Marinobacterium aestuarii: one gene and its partner. The protein of the gene in region 1 interacts with the protein of each later gene in a pairwise test. Links are inferred from orthologs where the notes say so. Each region holds a gene or a part of one and is shown on either strand. Other genes may lie near its edges. The genes, in order: A8C75_RS07645 and A8C75_RS14570.

What was found.
Region 2: the proteins of A8C75_RS07645 (region 1) and A8C75_RS14570 interact in binary tests that used the Escherichia coli proteins (3 or more experiments, as listed by UniProt). The link is inferred for Marinobacterium aestuarii from one-to-one orthologs.

What each region holds. Positions count from the first base shown.
Region 1 is NZ_CP015839.1:1,709,392-1,721,743, reverse strand. Bases 5,691-8,952 are described here. They hold A8C75_RS07645 (bifunctional acetate--CoA ligase family protein/GNAT family N-acetyltransferase), read right to left. Parts: upstream 8,627-8,952; coding sequence 5,891-8,626; downstream 5,691-5,890. Other genes in these bases: A8C75_RS07640 (hypothetical protein), read left to right, coding at 8,862-8,952; A8C75_RS07650 (MGMT family protein), read right to left, coding at 5,691-5,918. Outside these bases: gorA (glutathione-disulfide reductase), read right to left, coding at 1-1,192; xthA (exodeoxyribonuclease III), read left to right, coding at 1,371-2,186; A8C75_RS07665 (universal stress protein), read right to left, coding at 2,278-3,204; A8C75_RS07660 (GGDEF domain-containing protein), read left to right, coding at 3,455-4,756; A8C75_RS07655 (DUF5610 domain-containing protein), read left to right, coding at 4,831-5,430; more of A8C75_RS07650, read right to left, coding at 5,526-5,690; more of A8C75_RS07640, read left to right, coding at 8,953-9,560; A8C75_RS07635 (PA3496 family putative envelope integrity protein), read left to right, coding at 9,797-9,991; A8C75_RS07630 (PA3496 family putative envelope integrity protein), read left to right, coding at 10,383-10,586; A8C75_RS07625 (nucleoid-associated protein), read left to right, coding at 11,029-12,069; A8C75_RS07620 (GGDEF domain-containing protein), read right to left, coding at 12,109-12,352. UniProt on the Escherichia coli protein: Catalyzes the acetyl-CoA-dependent acetylation of lysine residues of a large number of target proteins. Acetylates RNase R in exponential phase cells and RNase II.
Region 2 is NZ_CP015839.1:3,328,465-3,340,329, reverse strand. Bases 4,038-6,812 are described here. They hold A8C75_RS14570 (DeoR/GlpR family DNA-binding transcription regulator), read left to right. Parts: upstream 4,038-4,918; coding sequence 4,919-5,707; downstream 5,708-6,812. Other genes in these bases: rhaS (rhamnose ABC transporter substrate-binding protein), read left to right, coding at 5,765-6,760; A8C75_RS14575 (bifunctional rhamnulose-1-phosphate aldolase/short-chain dehydrogenase), read right to left, coding at 4,038-4,707. In the rest of the region: eno (phosphopyruvate hydratase), read right to left, coding at 1-407; A8C75_RS14585 (hypothetical protein), read right to left, coding at 728-913; rhaI (L-rhamnose catabolism isomerase), read right to left, coding at 1,245-2,558; more of A8C75_RS14575, read right to left, coding at 2,602-4,037; A8C75_RS14560 (sugar ABC transporter ATP-binding protein), read left to right, coding at 6,845-8,341; A8C75_RS14555 (ABC transporter permease), read left to right, coding at 8,353-9,336; A8C75_RS14550 (ABC transporter permease), read left to right, coding at 9,372-10,367; A8C75_RS14545 (L-rhamnose mutarotase), read left to right, coding at 10,364-10,678; A8C75_RS14540 (FGGY-family carbohydrate kinase), read left to right, coding at 10,681-11,865. UniProt on the Escherichia coli protein: Represses ulaG and the ulaABCDEF operon. Two ulaR binding sites have been identified in each promoter.

The DNA of each region.
Region 1 (12,352 bases):
GATCAGTGGCGGAATCCACGATCATCTTCATCAGCGTGCGCTCGTCGCTGCCACTCAAAGTGTGCTTGAGGGCACGAAAGCTGGAGCTGTAGACGTCGATAGCTCTATAACGCTCGCGGGCCTGCTCTTCACTCAGCCCCACAGTGCCGATATTGGGCTGGCAGAATACGGCCGTGGGAATAAGGTCGTAGTCGACCTTTTCCGCCTTGCCATCGTAAAGGTTGCGCACCAGCGCCATGCCTTCGGCCAGTGCCACCGGTGTCAGCTGGACGCGATCCGTCACATCACCCAGGGCATAAACCGACGCTTCACCGGTCTGGAACTGGTCATCGACGATAATGGCGCCATTGTCGCGCTGGCGTACCGCCACCTTTTCCAGCCCCAGATTGGTCACGTTCGGCACCCGACCCGTGGCATAGAGCACGCAGTCCGCTTCCAGTATTCCACCGTCTTTCAGCTCAACCCGCAGACTGCCATCCGCCGCCTTCTCAATGCGCTTCACATCGGTATTGAACCTCAGATCGACGTCTTTCTTGCGCATTTCCTCGGCCACAAACTCCCGCACTTCCTGATCGAAGCCGCGCAGGAACAGCTCACCGCGATAGATCTGATGGGTTTTGGCGCCCAGGCCTGCGAAGATGCCGGCGAACTCCACCGCGATATAGCCACCGCCCACGACGAGAACACGCTCGGGAAAAGTGTCCAGATCGAAGACTTCATTAGAGGTCGTAATATGCTCGCGACCGTCGATATCAGGCACGAAGGGCCAGCCGCCGGTCGCGACCAGAATGCGCTCAACACTGTAGTGATCATCCCCCACCGCCACTGTATGGGCATCCACAATGCGTGCCCGCCCCTCGATCAGGGTGCAGCCGGAGCTCACCAGCAGATTGCGGTAAATGCCGTTGAGACGTTCGATTTCCTTGCTCTTGTTGTCGCGCAGCGTTTCCCAGCGAAAACGGGGCTTTTCTGTCTGCCAGCCAAAACCCCGCGCCTCGGAGAAATCGTCGCCGTAGTGGGAGGCATAGACATAGAGTTTTTTCGGTACGCAGCCGACGTTCACACAGGTGCCGCCCAGATAACGGTCTTCGGCGATGCCGACCCGCACTCCCATGGCAGCCGCCATGCGACCCGCTCGCACACCGCCGGACCCGGCTCCAATTACAAACAGATCAAAATCATATTCCGCCACTCTGGCCTCCCTCTCGCTGCTCAGTGTCTGTGGCGACCTACTCTATAGATTTCACCTTCCAGAGGCCAATAGCCTGCCGCTAAAGCGGAAATAGCGCCCGGCTATATTTGCAGGGATGAGCCCGCCAAACGGGCATGCTACACTGCTGCGCCGCCCGTCATCAGGAGTACCGTCAGGCATGAAGCTGGTCTCATTCAATACCAATGGAATACGCGCCCGCCTGCACCAGCTGGCCGCGCTGATCGAGTCCCACCAGCCGGATGTTATCGGCATTCAGGAAACCAAGGTTTCAGACCCCGAGTTCCCTATCGAAGCCATCGAAGCCCTGGGTTACCACGTGGAGTTTCATGGTCAGAAAGGCCACTACGGCGTCTGCCTGATCTCGCGCCAGCCCCCGCTCAGCGTGCAAAAAGGCTTCCTGACGGACGATGAAGATGCGCAAAAGCGCCTGATCATCGGCCGCTACGCCAGTGAGAACGGCACCGAGGTCACGGTCATTAACGGCTATTTCCCCCAGGGCGAGAACATTGCCCACGCCACCAAGTTCCCCGCCAAACGCAAGTATTACGCGGATCTGCAGGCCCACCTGGAGCAGCACTGCGACCCGGCCGAGCTGCTGGTAGTGATGGGAGACCTGAACATCTCCCCCGAAGACATTGATATCGGCATTGGCGAAGACAACCGCAAGCGCTGGCTGCGCGATGGCAAAAGCAGCTTTCAGCCCGTCGAGCGCGAGTGGCTGCAACGTCTTCAGGGCTGGGGCCTGCAAGACACCTACCGACTGCACAAGCCCGACGACAACGCACACTTCAGCTGGTTTGATTACCGCAGCCGCGGCTTTGAACGCGAGCCCAGACGCGGCCTGCGCATTGACGCCATCCTGGCGACGGCACCCCTGGCAAGCCTGTGCACAGACGCAGATATCGACTATGTGATTCGTGCCATGGAAAAGCCGTCCGACCATGCACCCATATGGGCCACCTTCGACCTCTGAGATCTCCAAGCAGCCGCTATAGCAAAAGGCCCGCGAATGCGCGGGCCTTTTGCATTCCCCGTAGTTGTCGTCGCGGCGGCGACACTCTCGGTCAGGGCGAACCAAAGCCCGGTGGCTTGACCGCCAGCACGTCACAGTCCAGGTGATCGAAGATCCGCTCAATGGTACTGCCCAGCAGCAACCTGTCCAGAAAGCCTCTGGCAACCGACCCCATCACCATCACATCAATTTTGTGCTGCGCGGCAAACGCAGGCAGGGTGACATGGCTCTCCCCCTGCAACTGATGCACGTTTTCAGCGTCAATATGCACCAGCTCATCCAGCATCTTTTGCAGCGCATCGGCATGCTGCTGCACGACCTTTCGCTGCAGCGCGGCATAATCCGTCACAACATGTTCATCGAATATCACCGCCTGCGGCAGGGTCTGAAAGCTGTGTACCACATGCATACGGCCATCGGCCAGGCGCGCCAGCACACAGGCCTGATTCAGAATGCCGCGGTCCAGTTCCGCCGGCGCATCGCACTCGTGAAACGGATCGACACAGGCAGCCACCTGGGGTATACGGCCCCACTGATGCGCCTTGACCAGCAACATCGGCACCGCACATTGCCGCAGTAACTGCCAGTCATGGTGCGCCATCCAGTAGTGTCCCAGCCGGCTGTGGACACCAATCTGGTGAATCAGCAGATCGGGGTCGTAGCGCTGCGCCTTGCGCAGAACGCCATCGCAATGATGCCGATCCCAGGCGACATCCACTTCCACACTCAGCCCCTGGCTCTGCAGGCTCGAGGCGATTGCCAGCAAGCGCTCTTCCACCTGGCGCAAATAGCCATGCTGCGCGTGCAGACCCGCCTCCTGATCGAACAGGTAGCCGTTGCGTACCGAAAGGTTGAAACAACAGCAAAACAACTCGATAGACGCGCCCGAGCGTTCCGCCAGCCAAACGGCCTTGGCGATCGCCTCGGCGCTATCGTGATGCTCTTCGACATTGACCAGAATCTTGCTAATCGTTTTCATATTGCCTCCTGCAACAGCGAGATCTCTGCTCGAGCCCGGCAGCCTTTTCTGGCAACTGCTCCTGAGAATACGGACTGGCCCGCGAGGACTGATCAGCCCACCCGGAGCAACCAGGGAGACCGATACACAACGGCATTGATGCCTCGCCGCCGCAGGCTTGATTGATAACGCGACAAAGTGAAGTACAGTCTCCCGGAGACCGGCAGAGTCTGCTAGGATCAGCGCACACTATATGAAGGATAGTGCGTTTGTGACGATACAAGTGCTTCGCCTGCTTATCGCACCCTTTGCCCTGATGCTCATGGCGACACTGGTGCTATTCAGCAACCTGAGCCGCCTGTCCCCGGAACTGCAACTGCTGATTGTCACCCTGCCCTATCTGCTCGGTGCTGCCAACCTGCTGCTGGGGTTTATGTTTAACCAGAGCCGGCTGCTGTTCGCCGCATTCAATCTGCTGGGCGTCTACGCACTTATCCAGCTCTGCCTGCAGACCCCGCTGGAACGACCCGACAATTACGTGCTGTTCAGCCTGCTGTCCCTGCTGCTGCCCATCAACCAATTCGTGATTTGCCTCGCGCCCGAGCGCGGCCTGCTCAACCCTGGTGCCTGGCTGCGCCTGCTATTGCCCCTGGCCACCTACCTGATACTCGGGTTCCTATGGCAGCAACAGATTCTGGGCTACTGGCTTGGATACCTGCCCATGCTGCTGCTCGAACTGCTCGTCGCAGGTCACTACCTCAGTGAAGGCGCCGCCTGGCTATTTGGGCTGACCTTTGTACTCAGCGCCCTGGTGTTATCGCTGCGCCGCACCCGCGCCGATGCGGCACTGTTCGTATCTCTGCTCATCATGCCGGCACTGTTTTTCTGGTTTGACCTGACGCACATCTCACCGCTGCTGTTCACCTGTATCCAGCTGATACTGTGTCAGGCATTGGTCTCACACTCTCACCATCTGGCGTTTATTGATGAGCTGACGGGCCTGCCGGCACGCCGGGCGCTGCAGGAGCAGCTCAGCAGCCTGGGCCAGCGCTATACCCTGGCCATGATGGATATCGATCATTTCAAACAGTTCAATGATCGCCACGGCCACGACGCCGGCGACCAAGTGTTACGCATGGTGGCATCTCAACTCAAGCAGGTAGGCGGTGGCGGACGGGTCTTCCGCTACGGCGGCGAGGAGTTCACGGTGCTATTTCGCGGCAAAACCGAGGCCGAGGCTCTGCCCTATCTCGAACAGCTGCGCGAAGCCATCGCCGGCTACCCGCTGCATCTGCGCCAGCCCAACCGCACCGAAAATGCCAAGGCGGGCCGCCAACAGCGTCAGACAGGCACGCCCGCCAAGAGGTCAACCCAAGGCTCGGACAAGGCGCTTCGGGTCACCATCAGCATTGGCCTGTGCGAGCGCGGACCTGCACAGCTGCACAGCGATGAAGTCATGCAGCTGGCCGACAAGGCGCTCTACGCCGCCAAAGGCGCCGGGCGCAACCGCACCCTGGCAAACTCTCAGCAGACGCGGCGCCCCAGGCGCAACAGCCAGGCGGATTTTGCATGAATAGGTTTCACTCAACAGCCGGGGCACGCCGCCGATACTCAGGGCATCCACTAACGCTGGGAGCCTGATCCGCCATGGACATAAAACCCGACAACTTCGGCCGACAGGTCTCCGCCCGCGCCAGAGCCCAAGACCGTCCCGCCGGCGGCCTGGGCACAGCGGTTTCTCAAGCGGCCCGTAGCGACAAGCAGCTCACGCCCGCCGATCATAGCCAGGCGCGCAACGAAGCGATTCTCGAAGCTTCACTCAAGGTCAGTATCACTGTGGGCAGCCAGCCCATGGAGGCGCTGTATCGCAGCGTTATAGGCGCACTCAATGAAGCACTGCAGACGGACCTTGGCGACTCAGCGATTCAGACCGCCTATGCCGCAGAGCTGGATGTCAGCCCCGAAGCCACAGCCGCGCGCATCCTGAGCCGCTCGACGGCCTTTTTCGCGTCCTATCAGAGCCAGCACCCGGAACTGAACGCGGGCGACGCCCGCCTCAGCTTCGCCGACCTGATACAGGGCGGCATCGACCAGGGCTTTGCCCAGGCGCGTGACATTCTAAAGGGTCAGGCCGTACTTGAGGGCAATATTGCCAGCGCCATAGACGCGACCTACAGCCTGGTCGTGCAGGGATTGGAGGCCTTCAGAGCACAGCCTGAGACACCCGTCGAGACTCCCGCAGGCTAACCGTTAAAGGCACAACGGCTGATTGAAACCCTGCACGAACTTTACTGCGCCCAGGTTTAGTCGCCCGCCAAAAAAACCGCCTGCCCCGTAACGGCTCAGCCTTCGCCATCCCAGCGGTAGTGCGCCAGCGAAATGCGTCCACGCAGAAAACAGATACCCTCGGATTCAAGCCGACTGCGTTGCAGCCGCGCACCTTCACTCTGCGCCGGCAACGACAGTTCGCCCCTGGCGTTCACCACCCGGTGCCACGGCAATCGACTGCCCTCCGGCAGCCGGCTGAGAATACGCCCCACCAGGCGCGCCCGACGCACAAGGCCCGCCAGCTCGGCCACCTGACCGTAGCTGCAGACCCGCCCACTGGGGATGCGTGCCACCACCTGCCAGATACGCTCGGCATCCGTGAGAGGTTCTGCGCTGACATCGGCCTCGGCGCCATCGCGCGCCAGGGCGGTCTCCAGACTCATGACTGCAACCGGTACATCTGCCATTCCTCGGTCGCCTCATTCAGCATCATGACCATCTCGACCACATCCTCTTCGGCATTGAAACGCACCTTGAAACCCAGCTTTCGGGCCAGGGTCTGCATGCCCCGGTTAACCGGCAGGGTCGAGCCATACAGCTGCAGCGTCCCCCGACTGCGACAGTAGTCGATCAGCTTGTGCATCAGCACAGCCCCGACACCCTCCCCCTGCAGATCGTCCCGAATAACAATGGAGAACTCGCTGCGCACATTATCCGCATCCGTCACCGCCCGCACCACGGCCAGGGTCTCGTTGCCGGCGCCGTTTTCCCGCGGTGCCGACACCACAAAGGCCATTTCGCGGTCATAATCAATCTGGGTCCAGTTGGCCAGCTCCTGGTGCGTCGGCACACCACGGCTGTAGAAATAGCGCATGCGGATAGATTCAGGGCTGAGATGATTGTAAAACTCCAGATGATCGGGTTCATCTTCACCTCGAATGGCGCGCAGCACAGCCTTGCGGCCAGAGCGACGCAGACGAATCGTCTCGGTCAGATGCTCGGGGTACGGCGATATGGCCAGGCGCACAGGCTCGGCCACCGACACGGCCACATCCACCGCCAGCAGACCGCGCTTGTTGAGCAGCAGCGGGTTAATTTCCAGCCCGGCGATATTAGGCAGATCCACCACCATTTCCGACAACTTGATCAGCAGATCGCACAATTGATCGACATCGCGTTCAACCTGATAGCTGTTTTCACAGATGATGTCGTACACCCGCGAGCGCTGCACCAGGGTACGGGCCAGCGCCTGATTCAGCGGTGGCAGCATCAGCTGTCGATCCGCCAGCACATCCACCGTATAACCCCCTGTGCCAAACAGCAGCAGCGGCCCGAAGATGGGGTCGCGGGTAATGCCCACGTTGATCTGCAGCGACTGAAAGCCACGCTTCATCTGCTGCACGCAAAACCCCATCACCTGATCATCACTGAAGCGCTCACGCACGCGGTACTCAAGCCGAGTCACGGCATGGCGCACCTCACTGACCGAGTACAGATCCAGCGCCAGATCGCGCCAGCGCTGGCGCACCTTGTCGTCATAGCTGAACGGGTAGACATTCTCACAGTGCAGCGCCCGCACGGCCACGGATCCGCCCAGCTGCTTGGCCACCTCCACCACGCCTTCAACCGAATCGGCATAGTACGAATGGGACACCGGCACGCCGTACAGATCCAGTAATTCACAGGCCTGGGCATGGTGCAGAAACCCCCGCCCTGCTTCCAGCGCCTGGGCCACCAGATTACGCGCCTGGATGTGATTCTGGCTGTTCTGCTGCAGAAAAGGCGCCGGCGTCTGGCGCATGACGTCCTGATTGTGCCTGTAGCGCACCATCTGCAGGAAGGCATCAACCGCCTCTTCAGGGGTAATGAAGGTGGCGATGCCGGCGGTATTGAAATGATTGCGGGCGGCAATGGCCGTGGCCCGGCCCATCCAGCAACTGAGCACGTTGCGTGGCGTTCCCCGGGCAACCTCTATCACCGCCCGGGCGGTCTCGGCACCCGGCGCAGGATGGGTCGGCGCATGTATCACCAGCACCGTATCCACTGCGGCGTCGGCGACCAGGATACGCAGCGCTCTGGCAAAGCGCTCGGGCGTGGCGTCGGCATTTAGATCCACAGGATTGCCCCGGTTCCAGCCATCGGGTAGCAATGCCGCTAACGCCTCACAACTGGCCTCTGACAACGGCGCCAACTGGCCACGACCGCGCAGCAAGCGGTCGGTTGCCAGTGCATTGGGCCCCATGCCATTGGACACAATGGCCAGCCGCTCGCCACGCATGGGCTTCATGCGCGAAAGGGTTTCCAGAGCATGGAACAGCTGATCCGAGGTTTCGACCCGCAGCACACCGGCACGGCGCAGCGCAGCGTCATACACAAGGTCTTCATCGCTGACACCGGGCGCCAGGCGAGCGCAGTGCTCGGCATCCTGCACCACATCGGACTTGAGCACCAGCACCAGCTTGTTGCGTGATGCGGCGCGTAACGCCGAGAGAAAGTCCCGTGCAGAACCGGTCATGCGATCCATCTGCAGCAAAATGGCGTGGGTGTGAGGGTCCTTGGCCAGATAATCGATCACTGCGGGAATATCAACATCAACACTTTCACCCAGGGTCAGAAAGTGGGAAAAACCAATCTCCTGCCCGTTTGCCCAGTCAATCATGGCGGTGCCAATCAGCCCCGACTGACCCACGTACGCCACCTTGCCGTGACTGATATTAACGTGGGAATAACTGGCATTCATGCGGGACCCCGGCACCAGCAAACCCATGCAGTCCGGCCCCAGGATGCGGATGCCATAGGGATGCGCGGCGTCCAGCACTTCCTCATGCAAGGTACGCTCGGTCTTGCTGTCTCGAATCGACAGGCCACCGGTAAGAATCAGCGCCGCCTTGACCATATGGGCACCAAGCTTGCGGATAATGTCGGCAACGGTCTGGGGCGGCGAGCAGATAATGGCCAGATCCGGCATCTTCGCCAGCTCACTGACACTCTTGACACAGGGCACACCCCTTACCGTCTCGTAGCCCTGGGCGTTGACGACAATCAGTTCACCCTGGTAACCACCGTCAAGCAGATTCTGCAGCACAACGCCACCCATGCTGTCATCGCGCTCCGAGGCACCAAAGACAGCAATGGAGTCCGGTTTGAAAAATCGCTTTAGGTATTTTGTCGACACGCGACCCTTCCTGTTCAGACGAGACTGCTGAAGCTGCTCATGCAGATCAGCATACTATTTTAGCCTGCAAAGCCGGTTACGGGAGCCAGCAACCCGTATGTCATTATGCATAAGAGCAACGCCCGGGCGTCTTGCACCCTATCCCCGGCCACTCGGGCACGGCCTGCCAGTGGCAAAAAACTCGCATACAATACCCCCTTCAGGATAATTTTCAGCCAAAGGACAGAGACCCCGCATGCACCTGCCCAACTTTCGCCTGTTTTTGCCTGCCCTGCTGCTCGCTGGCTGCAGCAGCACGCCACCACCGTCCGTTGTTACCCCGCCGCCGGAGCCGGCACCGCGTCAGACCGACATTTTCCCCGACAAGGTACGCCCTCAGATCACGGCCTTGCGAGCCGATCCCGGCGAGCTGGCCCGCAGCTTTGTCGATGACTATCAGCGCCAGGTGCTGTACAGCGGCCAGCATGCCGCCACCCTGGCCCGTGAGTACCAGTTCCGTGAGAATCGCTGGTCAACCCAGCAAGACAGGCTGATGATGGTATTTGACAATGACAGTGGCGATAGCGGCTTCGTCGCCTGGAGCCTGAGTCGCAATGCCACGGCCACCTCCCTGCGTGTTCAGGACTCTATGATCGGCCAGCGTTTTGCGCTGATTCTGCGCCCGGCACGCCTGTGCTTTGCCGTCAACGCCGCCCAGGCCCCCAGCTGGAGTACCGGCCGCTGGGCCTATGATCCAATACGCCCAGGCTCTTTCGAATGCAACGGCCTTACCAACAGCTCGGCGTTCAAGCCGGGCACGCGCCTGCCAGCATTGCTGGGCGCCTATTTTTCCGAGGGCGATGCGGTGCTGATGTTTGACAGCCGCGGCCAGCGTGATGCGATCGCAGGGGTACTGGCACAGCTGTTCCCCTACCTGACTTTCAGCCCGCGTTAGCACACCAAATCTGCCTGTAAGCGCCGCAGCCTAAGCGGTTACAGGCAGCTGCTTTTTACCGTTGCAAAATCACTGCACCAAGCTCTAATATCTGTTCCATACTAGTTAGGGAGTTACGCACAGGCTGTGCTGCAAAGCAGGCTCTGGGTGTAAGGCGCTGTCATATACCAGGACAGATACAGCGTCATCCGGATTCTCAGCAAGGTAATGCGCGGACAGATGTCGAGAACAGATCTATGAGCAAAAAACACAACAGCAGCGACATGACAGACGACGATGATGTCGTGGACTGGGACTCCGAACCGGAGATCAAGGAAGACGCCCCCGAAAAACGTAAAACCATCGACCCGGCTGCACGGCGCCGCATCGAGCAACTGCTCGAAGAACGCGCCCTGAGACAGCAGATAGAAGATGCGTTTGACGACGATTAAGCCTCCCTGTACAGCTGCCAGCTAACAGACGTCAGTCCCGGGAACCGACCCGTGCCGGTTCCGTTCCGCTTTGTCCGCATCAAACGAACCAGCAGACTACATCCGCCCGCACCCAAATAAATCGAACCTGCCTGCAGCCCCTGCCAGCGCGACGTCTCGGCGCTGTGGCAACAAAATGCCCTGCCGCCAAAGAATTCACTTTACCCAACGCCAAAAGCTGCTATATATTCGCAAAATGAACCGCGCGGCAGCTTGTCAAGCCCCAAATGGCCGTAATCCGGCAGGCGCTACCCCTGCGAGCAAACCTATTGGCACACCAGCGCCATGATTTTTCAACCGGCGGGGCTCTGTCCCTGTTTGATTTCAACCTGAGATGTGAGAACGAGAGCCGATGGGCACCAAAATTCGTGTCGATCAAGTCCCTGCGGACGATATCGAAGACTGGGATGACGACTTTGAAGACCGGGACACAAGCACCCGGGGCAAGAAGATTAGCTACAACAGCAAGAAACGTCGTCAGATAGAAGAACGCATGGAAGAGCGCCTTCTGGCACGTCAAATAAGCAGCGGCTACGAAGACAGCCTGTACGAGTGAGCCTGCATCCGCTGCCCCGGCAGCGGAGCCTTCACGCGCGGTTACCCCGGTACCCGCTCTTTGCCTGTTGCCGATCAGTGCACCGCCTCGCGGATAGCCCTCTGGATGTTCCGCCGTACTCTTGAAGCAATGCTTCCCCGTGCCACCAAACCGACTCTCCCACCGCCCAGACGTTGTTTCGACTATGATTGTTAGGCACGGGAGTTGTCTGATCTATACAGCCGAGGCCTTTCTCCAGCGAGTCATTCCCCCTCAGCGATCAGTTCTCGTGCACCTTGCGCTGCCCCTTGCAGTCACCTGCATGCCACTCATCCCCTAGTGTACTGCACGCTTGTGCCAGGCGCGTACAGGACACCTATCCTTCGCTATTGCCGAATCAGGCTCGCCCCCAGGGCTCTGTTTGTCGTAAAATTCACCGGTCTGAAGCCCAGCCGGAACTCCCATGGAATTACAGAAAGTCGCTATCCGATCACTGACCCGCGCCGCAGGCGAGCTGACTGCGCTTGATCCGCAGGCTCCGCTGGTACAGCAACTGTTTGAAGCCGTTACCGGCAGTTTTGGCCGCCGTTCGGCCCTGACCCACGGTGCCTTCAGCGACGATACACTGTACGAACACCCCTTCGCGACCGCACTGCTACCCCTGACCGGCGACAGTGCCAGTGATGCAGATCTGGAGGCACTGGCCGATGCCAGTCTGGCGGCGCTACTGCAAAGCGCGCAACCCGACCAGCCAGCCGATGCCTGTGACAGCCAGGTCATCTTCCTGCTGTATCAAAGTGATCGCTATCAGTACCTGCTGCTCGCCCTGGTAGAGCACGAGACCCGTCTGAGCCTGGACGCCAACCTGCAGCCCATCCAGGCCCAGGTGCTGGCGGCTGAGCGGCTGGTGCAGGCACTGCGCATCAACCTCACCCGCCTGGGCCGCAGCCAGGACAGTTACCTGAGTTTTGTGCCCGGCAAACGCAGTGGCAGCATCGGCCAGGACTTCCCCGGCGCCCTGGGCTGCAGTCAGGCTATTCCTGCGAGCCAGAGCACCCGCGAACTGATCCGCGCCACCCGTGATTTCTGCAATCAGAATGCGTTGCACGAACGCAAGGATGAAGTGGTGGAAGACGTCGTCAGCTATCTGGAGCAACAGCGTGGCGAGCAGCGCCATGCGTCGCTGAATGAGGTAGAGCGCTTGTTCGATGCCTATATCCCACCCAGCGAAGATCCGGCACCGGGAACAACCTTCGGCGAGTTTGCCAATACCGAACCCTACCAGGTCAGTCAGGAATTTCAGCCACACCGCGGCACCCTGAAAGCCCTGAGCAAGGTCAAAACCAAATCGGATAACTGGCAACTGGACTTTGCCCGCCGCTCCCTGGGGGCCCAGGGCTCGGATCGGGACATTTTGTTCGACGAACAGGGGCAGACACTGACTTTGCGCCGTTTGCCGACGCGCGTTATTCAGACCATCCGTGAAGCACTGGAGCAGGAATAGACACAGCCCAGAGCAGGTCTGTCGCCAGGCAGACCCCGCTCAGCTATTGTCCGAGCCAGCAAAGCGCGCGGCAAGGCCACTCACACGGTTGCGGCCCTCACGCTTTGACCAATAGAGCCGCTCATCCGCACGCTGCAGCAAGGCACTTGCTGTCTCCTTGCTGCGCAGCTGCGACACACCAAAACTGGCGGTAACCGGACGGCCGATCCCAAAATCCGCCTCGCAGAAGATCTGCCGCAGTCGCTCCGCCACTTCCTGCGCCAGAGCGCCGTCGGTTTCAGTG
Region 2 (11,865 bases), 1.6 Mb from region 1 along the record:
TCAGCGATATGGGCGTAGAGCGGGATACCCTTGACCAGAGCCGCCGCCTTGGCCGCGGCCAGGGACACGGCCAGGATGGCGTTGGCGCCAAACTTGGACTTGTTCTCGGTGCCATCCAGCGCCAGCATGATGTTGTCCAGCGCGCGCTGATCGGTGACATCCTGGCCCAGCAGGGCTTCACGGATAGGGCCATTGATGGCAGCCACGGCCTTGAGCACACCCTTGCCCAGGTAGCGGGCCTTGTCGCCGTCACGCAGTTCCAGCGCTTCGCGTGACCCGGTGGAGGCGCCGGACGGTGCACAGGCGCTGCCCATCACGCCGCACGCCAGAATGACGTCAGCTTCAACCGTCGGGTTACCGCGTGAATCCAGTACTTCGCGCGCCTTGATCTGGGAAATGCTGCTCATGTCTGCCTCTGTGAGTATCGTCATGTGTTGTTGGGGCAATTCTGTCCGAGTGCATCTGCACCCGGCTCGAACGCATCTTTGCGGCGTGCGACCCCGCGCAGCCGCCTGCGTGCTGGTTCGAATCTAACCGCAATAGGGCGTCTGGTCGAGAAATTTTGGTTTGTTTACCAATATATTTGCCAAATTATATTTTTATGACAGCTATTTTTGGTTAATTAATCTTTGTTTCGTGTTCGGCCTCGTCTTGCGGTCGGGTCTTGCTGACGTTGTTTTTTGGTGCTGGTGCTGGGGCTTACTGCTTGCGGCTCTGAACCAGGCGCTTAAAAATCGTATTCGGAGCAGGTCAGGGCTGGGGTCTGGCGCGGGTGCCAGGTTTTGGCGGCTCGCACCACTTCCTGCTGTTCCGCGGCTTCTGCCCGCAGGTTGAAATCGTTGGGCCACGCCTGTGTGCGGTTTTGGGGCTCGGCATCCTGCTGTGCTGTGCTTTTCGCGGCTGTGTTATGCATGGGAGTGACCTCTGTTAGCCTGTGGGCTGCCCGACATGAACGACCTTCAGGGCTTGCTGGCGCTGCGGATCCGAACATCGTGCATTGTTCGACAAGGAATGTACGTTCTATATAATACACAATAAGAATGAATATTCTATTTGTTTCGGTGTTTCGGTGTTTCGGTGTTGCGGCACCCGAGGCCTGCCCGGTACGGTGGGGGGCAGGTGCCGGAAAGGTCGGTGCCTAGGGGTATTGTCAGGGGGAAATGAAAAATCGGCTCAGATGAGCCGATTTTGGGTGTTTCACCGCGCGACTTGGGCCGGCAGCGCCAGCCCAGGTGCTCAGCCAATCAGACGATACCGGAGCCGCTGCTGTTCTTGCTCGCCGGGCGATCCTTGCCGCACTGCGCCCGGTAGCCGCTGGCGCGGTAGGCGCTGATCGGATCTATGGCGCCGTTGCTGCGCAGGCGTGCCATCTGCAGAATGGGTTCAATATCCAGGTTATAGGCCGCCTTCAGGGTGGCCTGGGCCATAAGGGCATCGTTGCCGTCCTGGTAGCCTTCCAGGGTGCTGCGATCAATCAGCAGCGCCTTGACGTAGGCCCGCTGCACTTCAGCCGCGCTGTAGATCAGGCTTTCGATCGGGTCTGTGACATTATGTGACTGATCCAGCATGTAGAAGGGCGCAAAGTTTGGCTGGCGCTGTGTGATATCCACCAGTTCATTGAACACCAGGAACAGCTGGTAGGGGTTGATCGAACCGCTGTCCAGATCGTCGTCGCCGTACTTGCTGTCGTTGAAGTGGAAGCCGCCGAGCTTGCCGAACTGGGCCAGGCGGGACACGATCATTTCGATATTGACGTTGGGTGCGTGGTGGCCAAGATCCACCAGGCACTTGCAGCGCTCGCCGATCTGGGTGGCGGCCAGGTAGCTGCTGCCCCAGTCCTGAATCACGGTGGAGTAGAACGCCGGCTCGAACATCTTGTGTTCCAGCTGCATGCTCCAGTCATCCGGCAGCGCGTTGTAAATGGCGCTGGTGCTGTCGAGATAGCGCGAGAAGGCACGGTTGAAATTCTGCTGACCCGGGAAGTTGGAGCCATCGCCCACCCAGACGGTGAGGGCGTTGGAGCCAAGTTTGCGGCCCAGTTCGATAACCTCGATATTGTGCTCTACCGCCTGGTCCCGCACGGCTTTGGAGCTGTGGCTCAGGCTGCCGTACTTGTAGGATTCTGGCTGAGCTTTCTGATCCTGGAAGGTGTTGGAGTTCATCGCATCGAAATGCAGGCCGCGATCGTTGGCAATTTGCAGCAGCTCAGACGGATCCGAGGGGGTATCCCAGGGGATATGCAGCGATACGGCGGGTGTGGCCTGGCCGAGCTGATGCACCACGGCACAGTCATCTATTTTCTCAAAGATGTTGCGCGGCTCACCCATGCCGGGGAAGCGTGCAAAGCGGGTGCCGCCGGTGCCAAGGCCCCAGGAGGGCAGGGCGACGGCGAACTGGCGTGCCTGTTCGGTCAGGGTCTCGATATCGCCGCCGGCACGGGCCAGGCGTTCACCGAGTGCGGCGTAATCGCTGTCCAGGGCGCTCTGCTGGCGGGCATTCTGTTCGGCAATGAGCTGGGTGTCGATCATGAATTTTGTGGTCATTGTTTTTGTTGTCATGGTGTAAACCTCGGGCAGTTCGGGCCCCGCAGGGCCCCATGGCTTAGCGGGTAAAGGAGGGTGCGTGGCCGGCATCAACATTGAGCACGTTGCCGGTCGACTTGGACGACAGGTCGGCCACGAAGAAGTACACGCCTTCGGCAATATCTTCCGGGAAGACGTTGCGCTTGAGCAGGCTGCGCTGGCGGTAGTGCTCCTCCAGCTCATCGGTGTTCATCTGGTAGGCGCTGGCACGTTCTTCCTTCCATTTTCCGGTCCAGATCTTGGAGCCGCGCAGTACCGCATCCGGGTTGACCACATTGGCACGGATGCCGTGGGGGGCGCCTTCGAGGGCAACGCAGCGCGCCAGCTGAATTTCAGCCGCCTTGGCGGTGCAGTAGGCCGCGGCGTTGGCCGAGGCTACCAGACCATTCTTGCTGGCGACAAATACAATGGAGCCGCCCATTTTCTGTCGCTTCATCAGTGCAAAGGCTTCGCGGGAGACCAGGAAGTAACCGGTAGAAAGAATATTCTGATTGAAGTTCCAGTTCTCCAGGGTGGTTTCATCCAGCGGCGACGACGAGGCGATACCGGCGTTGGACACCAGGATATCAACGCCGCCAAAGCGCAGACAGCTGCTGCTGAAGGCCTGCTGTACCTGCTGCTCGTCGGTGACATCCATGCGCACGGCGTCAACCTGGTCGGCGCCGTATTGCTGCTGAAAGGCTTCCAGGGTTTCGTTCAGGCTGTTCTGATCAATATCGGTCAGCATCACGCAGGCGCCTTCATTCAGCATGCGCTGTGCCGTGGCCCGGCCTATGCCACCGGCGCCGCCGGTGATCAGGGCAACGCGCCCGGCCAGAGCCTTGGGCTTGGGCATGCGCTGCAGCTTGGCTTCTTCGAGCAGCCAGTATTCTATATCGAAGGCGTCCTGTTCCGGCAGCCCCATGTACTGGCTGACGCCGGATGCGCCGCGCATCACATTGATGGCATTGACGTAAAACTCGCCGGCGATGCGGGCGGTGGCCTTGTCCTTGGCGAAGGTCAGCATGCCGACACCGGGAATCAGGTAGACCACCGGGTTGGCGTCGCGCAGCGCCGGGCTGTTGTCGTGCTTGCAGCGCTCATAATAGGCGGCATAGTCGGCACGGTAATCGGCGAGCTGGTTATCCAGGCCTTCGATGACGGCGTCCAGATTGTCCTGTGCCGGATTATAGGCCAGTACCAGCGGCTTGATCTTGGTGCGCAGAAAGTGATCCGGGCAGGAGGTTCCCAGCTCTGCCAGGGGTTCAAGCTGGGCGCTGTTGACGAACTCCAGCACCTCGGCACTGTCGTTGAAGTGGCCGATCTGGCGCTGCTTTTCGCTGCTTTTGCCGCGAATGATCGGCATCAGCTGGCTGGCGATACGCTGGCGCTCAATCTCGCTCAGAGACGGGTGGCTGGCACCGCCGAAGGAGGCGCGACCCTGCAGGCGGTCATCCAGCCAGGACTGGGCGCGGTTGATCATCTCCAGTGATACTTCATAGCATTCCCTGGCGCTGTCGGCCCAGGTAAAGAGGCCGTGGGCTTCCAGTACCACGCCCTTGAGGTGCGGGTTTTCACGGGCGATCTTTTCCAGTTCCAGTCCCAGCTGAAAGCCGGGCCGGCGCCAGCTGAGCCAGCCGATATCGGCGCCATAAATGGTTTCGGTCAGTTCGCGGCTGTTCTTGCTGGCGGCGATGGCAATCACGGCATCGGGGTGCAGGTGATCGACGTGCTTGTAAGGTACATAGGCATGCAGCGGCGTGTCGATGCTGGCGGCACGGCTGTTGAGGTTGAAGGTGCAGTGTGCCAGATAGGCCACCATGTCATCTTCGTGCTGCTCGCCCTGGTAGAGATTCTTCAGGGCCTGCAGTTTGTCCATATAAAGGGTCGCAAAGCCCGCCAGATCCATGCTGCCGATATCGCCGCCCGAGCCTTTGACCCAGAGAACCTCAGTGGCCTGGCCGCTGAGTGGGTCGGTGCACGCTATCTTGGCCGAGGTATTGCCCCCGCCGTAATTGGTCACGCGCATGTCGGACCCCAGCAGATTGGAGCGGTATTGCAGCAGCTCCGGTTCCGTCAGGCTGGCGGCTTTCTGATCATCCCACTGATTGGGGATCTGGCGAAGGGGGCTTTCAAGTGCGGGCATGGCGGACAACCTCTTTTCTATTAATTATTAGCTGAAGCAAGCAAAACTTGTCACAATCGTGACGGGTTTTGCGTTATTGGAGTTATTTGATTGATATTGACGGTTTTGAATTTATACCAGTACACATTTCTAGTCAATAGCGATCATTATCAATCATAATTTGCTTGCAATAGCCTTTTTGATACGCCATATTGATCGACAAGGACTGATTATGCACGAACGTGAACGACATAGAATCATCCTGGCCGAGGTTGCAGAGAAGCCGGTGGCAACGGTCAGCCACCTGGTGGAGCTGCTCGGTGCTTCGGAGGCGACCATCCGGCGGGATATAAGCTTTTTGCACAAGGTCGGCAAGTTGAAGAAGGTGCGCGGCGGGGCTGAGTCTTTGCACCCGCCCACCACCACCAGCCTGGCGGGAAGGCCCTTCGCCATCAGCCAGACGATCAACGCCAAGGCCAAGCGCCTGGTGGCCAGGGAGGCCGCGGCACTCTGTGAAGAGGGGGAGTCGATCATTATCGGTGGTGGTTCCACCGCGTACATGATGGCCGAGTACCTCAAGAACCGGCAGCTGCATGTGATGACCAATTCGTTTGTCATCGCCGACTACCTGCTCAAGCACAGCAAGTGCAGCGTGACCTTGCCGGGCGGCAAGGTGTATCGGGAGCAGAATCTGATTCTGAGTCCGTTTCCGGAAGATGGCTCGGCCAGTTTTTATGCCGCCAAGATGTTTTTCGGTGCCCAGGGCGTGGGTGCCCTGGGGGTAATGGAAACAGACCCGCAGATAGTGCAGGGCACCACACGTCTGCTGCGCCAGGCCGAACAACGGGTTCTGCTGGTAGATAGCAGCAAGTTTGCCCAGCGCAGCAGTCTGATTGTATGCCCGCTGACACAGCTGGATATCGTCATTACGGATGCAGGAGTGGATGCCAAAACACAGAAGCTGATTGAGGATACCGGTTGCCGGCTCGTGATAGCCCGGGCCGATGCAGCCAGCGGATAAGAATCGCCCCACGGGCGACTGTCGTGATAACAACAACAAGCGAGACGGAGACCTGATATGCCTTTTAAAAAATTAGTGGCCAGCGCCCTGGTGGCAGCAGCAATGGCAAGCAGTGGCCTGGTACAGGCTGATTCGGTGCGCATTGGCCTGGTGGTCAAAGCGCTGGGGATCGGCTTTTTCGAGGCCGCCAACGAGGGGGCTCAGGAGGCCGCCAAGGAATTGGGCGATGTGGAAGTCATCTATACAGGCCCCACCTCCACCACCGCGGAAGGCCAGATCGAGGTGATCAATTCCTTGATCGCGCAGAAGGTGGATGCCATTGCCGTATCCGCCAATGATACCGATGCCCTGGTACCTATTCTGAAAAAGGCGCAGCAGCGGGGTATCAAGGTGGTGTCCTGGGATTCGGGTGTCGCGCCAGACGGTCGTCAGGTGCATCTTAATCCTTCCAGCAATGCACTCATCGGCGAAATGAACGTCAAACTGGCGGCTGAAGCTGTGCTCGCCTCGGGTGCCGAGCAGGGCGATATCGCCATCCTCAGTGCCACGCCGACCTCGACCAATCAGAATATCTGGATCGACGAAATGAAGAAGGTGCTGCCGCAGTACCCGAACCTGAATCTGGTCACCACCGTCTATGGCGATGACCTGGCGGACAAGAGTTACCGCGAAACCGTGGGTTTGCTCAAATCCTACCCCAACCTGAAAGCCATAGTATCACCGACGTCGGTGGGCATCGTGGCCGCTGCGCAGGCAGTGCATGACCAGGGCCGGGCCGGAGAGGTCTTTGTTACCGGTCTGGGTCTGCCCTCTGAGCTGGCCGGGCATGTGGATTCCGGTGTAGTGAAAAGCTTTGCCATCTGGAACCCCATCGATCTGGGCTACGCCGCCACCATGATTTCCTACAATCTGGTCAAGGGTTCCGCGACCGATTCCAGCGTTGGCATGGGCCGAATTGGTACTGCGAGCCTTGATGCAGACGGCAGTGCCGCCATGGCCGAGCCCTTCATTTACAACGCCTCCAACGTGCATGCGTTCGCGGATATTTTTTAAGTCCTGGCGTGCAGCAGGGCCCTCAGGGGGCCTGCTGCACCCTGCACGTTTCTTGTCCCGTGTTACCTATAAGAAGAAATCACCATGTCTGATTCCAACCCCTTGTTTTCCTTGCGGGGCGTCAGCAAGTCCTTTCCGGGTGTCAAGGCGCTCGATCAGGTACAGCTGGACCTCTATCCCGGCCAGGTAACGGCGCTTATCGGCGAGAACGGTGCCGGCAAGTCCACCCTGGTCAAGACCATGACCGGTATCTATCAGCCCGACGCCGGCGAGTTGCGCTTTCGCGGCGAAGCCATATGCCTGGATACGCCGGACGCGGCGCGCCAGCTCGGCATTACCGCCATTCATCAGGAAACGGTGCTGTTTGACGAGCTCAGCGTCACCGAAAATATCTTCGCCGGCCACTACCTCACCAAGGGGCGCTTCAAGCAGCTCGACTGGGACGCCATGCATGCACGTGCGGGCCAGATACTGCAGGATATTGAAGCTCCTGTAGACCCTCAAACCCGCCTCAAATACCTCAGTATTGGTCAGCGCCACATGGTGGCCATTGCCCGGGCGCTGTCCTTTGATGCTCAGGTTGTGATTCTGGACGAGCCCACCGCGGCCCTGTCCCATCATGAAATCGAAGAGCTTTACGCCATTGTGCGGCGGCTGAAGCAGGCCGGTTGCGCCATCATGTTTATCAGCCACAAGTTTGACGAAATTTTTGCCATCGCCGATCGCTACACCGTCTTTCGCGATGGCTGCTACGTGGGGGATGGCCGCATTGACGAGATCGATGAAGCAGGTCTGGTAACCCTGATGGTGGGGCGCACCGTGGAGCAGGTCTATCCCAAGGCCAGCGCCGAGATCGGTGACACAGTGCTGCAGGTCAAGCAGCTGAGTCACCCGACCGAATTTGACGATATCAGCTTCGAACTCAGGCAGGGCGAAATTCTGGGCTTCTATGGCCTGGTGGGGGCCGGGCGCACCGAGCTGATGCAGGCGCTCTTTGGGGTTTCCAAGGGGGTGCAGGGCAGGGTTGAAGTCGGCCAGCAGAGGGTGGATATTCGCTCGCCGGCGGATGCCATCAAGGCCGGTATTGTCTATGTGCCCGAAGAGCGCCAGGCCCAGGGTACGGTGCAGGAAATGTCTATTTTCCAGAACATCAGTTTGCCGCAGCTGAGCCAGATCAACCGCTCGGGCTGGCTAAACGAGGAGGCTGAATACGCTCTGGCCGACACCTACGCCAGCCGCCTGCAGGTGAAAGCGCCGGACTGGCGCGAGAAGGTCGGCAACCTGTCCGGCGGCAATCAGCAAAAGGTGGTGATCGGCAAGTGGCTGGCGACCCAGCCCCGGGTGATCATTCTGGACGAGCCGACCAAGGGGATCGATATCGGCTCCAAGGCGGCGGTGCACGCCTTTATGTCCGAGCTGGTACAGGAGGGGCTGGCGGTGATCATGGTGTCGAGCGAATTGCCCGAGGTGATGGGCATGGCCGACCGGATTATCATCATGCACGAAGGTCAGGCGGTGAGCGAAGTGGCGCGCCATGAATTCAGTGCCGAGCGCATCGTTAGCGCGGCGAGCGGCGGCTGAGGGGAATACAGATGAAAAAAATGCTGCAAAATCGAGAGATCCTGCTGGCCGTACTGATCCTGGCCATGATCCTGCTGGTGGGCATGATTACACCGGACTTCCTGCTGCCATCCAATCTGCTGGCGGTTTACAACGACACCTCCATTCTGATTATCCTGGCGCTGGGCCAGATGCTGGTGATCCTGACCCGCTGTATCGATCTGTCGGTGGCGGCCAATCTGGCCCTGACCGGCATGGTGGTGGCGATGCTCAACAGTGCCTATCCGGCACTGCCGGTGCCGCTGCTGATGGCTGCTGGCGCATTGCTGGGACTGCTGCTGGGCATAGTGAACGGTGCCCTGGTGTGGAAGCTGGGAATCCCCGCCATAGTGGTGACGCTGGGGACCATGAGCATCTATCGCGGCCTGGTGTTTCTGCTCAGTGATGGCGCCTGGGTGAATGCCCATGAAATGAGTGCCAGCTTTGTCAGTATTCCCCGCGCCACTGTGCTGGGTCTGCCGGTGCTGGCCTGGGTTTCGGTGCTGGTGATCGTGATCATGGTGCATTTCACGCGCCAGCGCAGGCTGGGGCGCGAGATCTATGCCGCGGGCAATAATCCCACGGCGGCCTTTTATACCGGTATTCAGGTGGGGCGGTTGCAGTTTGTTGCCTTCAGCATATCCGGGCTGCTGGCGGGCCTGTGCGGTTACCTTTGGGTGTCGCGCTATGCCGTGGCCTATGTCGATGTTGCGGCGGGCTTTGAGCTGCAGGTGATCGCGGCCTGCGTGATCGGCGGTGTCAGCATCATGGGCGGTATAGGTACGGTGCAGGGATGCGTACTCGGGGCTCTGTTCCTGGGTGTTATCAACAATGCGCTGCCGGTGCTGGGTGTGTCGCCGTTCTGGCAAATGGCTATTTCCGGTGCGGTAATCGTTATCGCCGTTATTGCCAACTCCCGCGCCGAGCGCAAGGTCGGACGTATCATCCTGAAAAAAGCGGCGCTGCACGCCGGCTAATCTGACAATGACAGGTGCGCCCCATGGAAAAAATAATGCATAAACCTATGGCTACCACAGGCTTGCCCGCGATTGGCTGGTCGCGTCGGCTGCTGTCCTGGGAATTCTTTCTGCTGCTGATGACGGCGGTGGTTTTTGGCCTTAACAGTCTGGCATCGCCGTACTTTCTGGATCCCTGGAACTTGTCGGATGCCACCTTCAACTTTGTCGAGAAAGCGGTGGTGGCCCTGCCGCTGGCGATGCTGATTATCTGCCGCGAAATCGACCTGTCGGTGGCCTCGATTATCGCCCTGGCCTCGGCCGCCATGGGGTTTGCGGCCCAGGCGGGCGCCGGTACCGAGCTGATCGTGCTGGCGGGCCTCGGCGTGGGGCTGCTGTGCGGGCTGGTGAACGGCCTGCTGGTAACGCGTTTTGAGATTCCATCCATCGTCGTCACCATCGGCACCATGAGCCTGTTCCGCGGGCTGACCTATATTCTGCTGGGCGATACGGTGCTCAAAGACTATCCAGAGAGCTTTGCCTACCTGGGCCAGGGCTACGTGTACTGGGTGTTCAGCTTCGAGTTTGTGCTCTTTGGCGTGCTGGCGCTGCTGTTCTATGGCCTGCTGCACCGAACCAATTTCGGCCGGCGCACCTATGCCATTGGCAACAATCCCACCGCGGCCTTCTATTCGGGCATTAACGTGGCGCGCCACCGGCTGATTCTGTTTGTGCTGGTCGGGCTGGTATCGGGTCTGGCCTCGGTGCTGCTGACCTCCCGCCTGGGCAGTACCAGACCCACCATTGCGCTGGGCTGGGAGCTGAGCATTATCACCATGGTGGTGCTGGGCGGCGTCAGCATCATGGGGGGCGCAGGCACCATCCTGGGGGTGGTGATCGCGGTCTTCCTGATGGGGCTGGTGACCTTCGGTCTGGGACTGCTCAATGTGCCGGGCATAGTGATGTCCATTATTATCGGCGCCATGCTGATTGGCGTGATTGCCACACCGGTGTTGCTGAAAAAATTCAAAGGCAGGAAATCCGCCCCATGAAACAGGCCTTTGTCATGCAACTCAAGCCCGGCTGCGAGGCGCAGTATCGCCAGCGCCACGATGAAATCTGGCCCGACCTGGTGGTGCTGCTCAAAGACTACGGCATCGCCGATTACCATATCTACCTGCAGCCGCAGACGCTGCAGCTGTTCGCCCATTGCTCTGTGCCAGATAACTTTGATGGCGCCGCGCTTAAGCAGGAAGCGGTGATGCAGCGCTGGTGGCACAGCATGAGCCCGCTGATGGCCACCCTGCCGGGCAGCCATGAGCCTCTGTCCATCCCGCTACAGCCTATGTTCTGCCTGGAGTGAAGATGCAGTCGATTATTCTGGTACTGGATATTGGCAAGACCAATGTCAAACTTTGCGCCCTGGATGCCGTGAGCGGAGCTCTGCTTGAGTCGCTCAAGCGCAGCAATGAGGTGATCCTGGCCGAGCCCTATCCGCAGGCGGATATCGAGGGCATCTGGCACTGGTATTGCCAGGGTGTTGCCACCCTGGCTCGGCGTTACGCGATTCGCTTTCTGAGCTTTACCACCCACGGTGCCACGGCGGTTTGCCTGGCCGGCGATACAGCGGCGCTGCCGGTACTGGATTATGAATCGGATCTGTGTGAACAGACGAATAACGAGTATGACCAGGTGCGCCCGGACTACGCACAGACCCTGAGCCCGGCACTGGGCTGCGGGCTCAATCTGGGTCGACAGCTGTTCTGGCTGGCGCATGCCAGGCCCGATGATTTTGCCCGCGTCGACTGTATTCTGATGTACCCGCAGTACTGGGGCTGGCGCCTGAGCGGTGTTGCGGCCAGCGAGCTGACATCCCTGGGGTGTCATACCGATTTGTGGCAGCCGCAACAGCAGTGCTACTCGTCGCTGGTCGAACGCATGGGCTGGCAGGGGCTGTTTCCCGCGCTGCGAAAGGCCGGTGCCGTGCTGGGCCCGGTTTTGCCGCAGCTGGCCGGCGAACTCGGATTGCCAGCGGATTGTCAGGTGATCAACGGCATCCACGACAGTAATGCATCCCTGGTGCCCTATCTGCGCCAGCTCGACCTGCCCTTTACGGTCATTTCCACCGGCACCTGGACCCTTATGGCGGGGATTGGCGCGCCCCTGACCGGCATTAGTGAGCAGGACGATATGCTCGCCAATGTCAGTGCCTTTGGTGATCCGGTGCCCTGTATCCGCTTTATGGGCGGGCGGGAGTGGGAGCTGCTGCGCGATGCCGACGACTGTGAGCTGACGGATCTGCAGCGGGTACTGGAGGCGGGGGTCTTTGCGCTGCCGTCCTTTTCCAGTCAGGGTGGCCCGTTCCGGCATCGCCAGGGCGGGGTGATCGGCCCGAGCGACAGTCTCAGTGCCCGGCAGCGCACGGCACTGGCCGCGCTCTACTGCGCCCTGATGACGGATTACTGCCTGAGCCGGCTGCAAAGCGGCGGTGATATTTTTGTCGAGGGCAGCTTTGCCCGCAATGCCGTCTACCTGAGTGTGCTGCAGGCG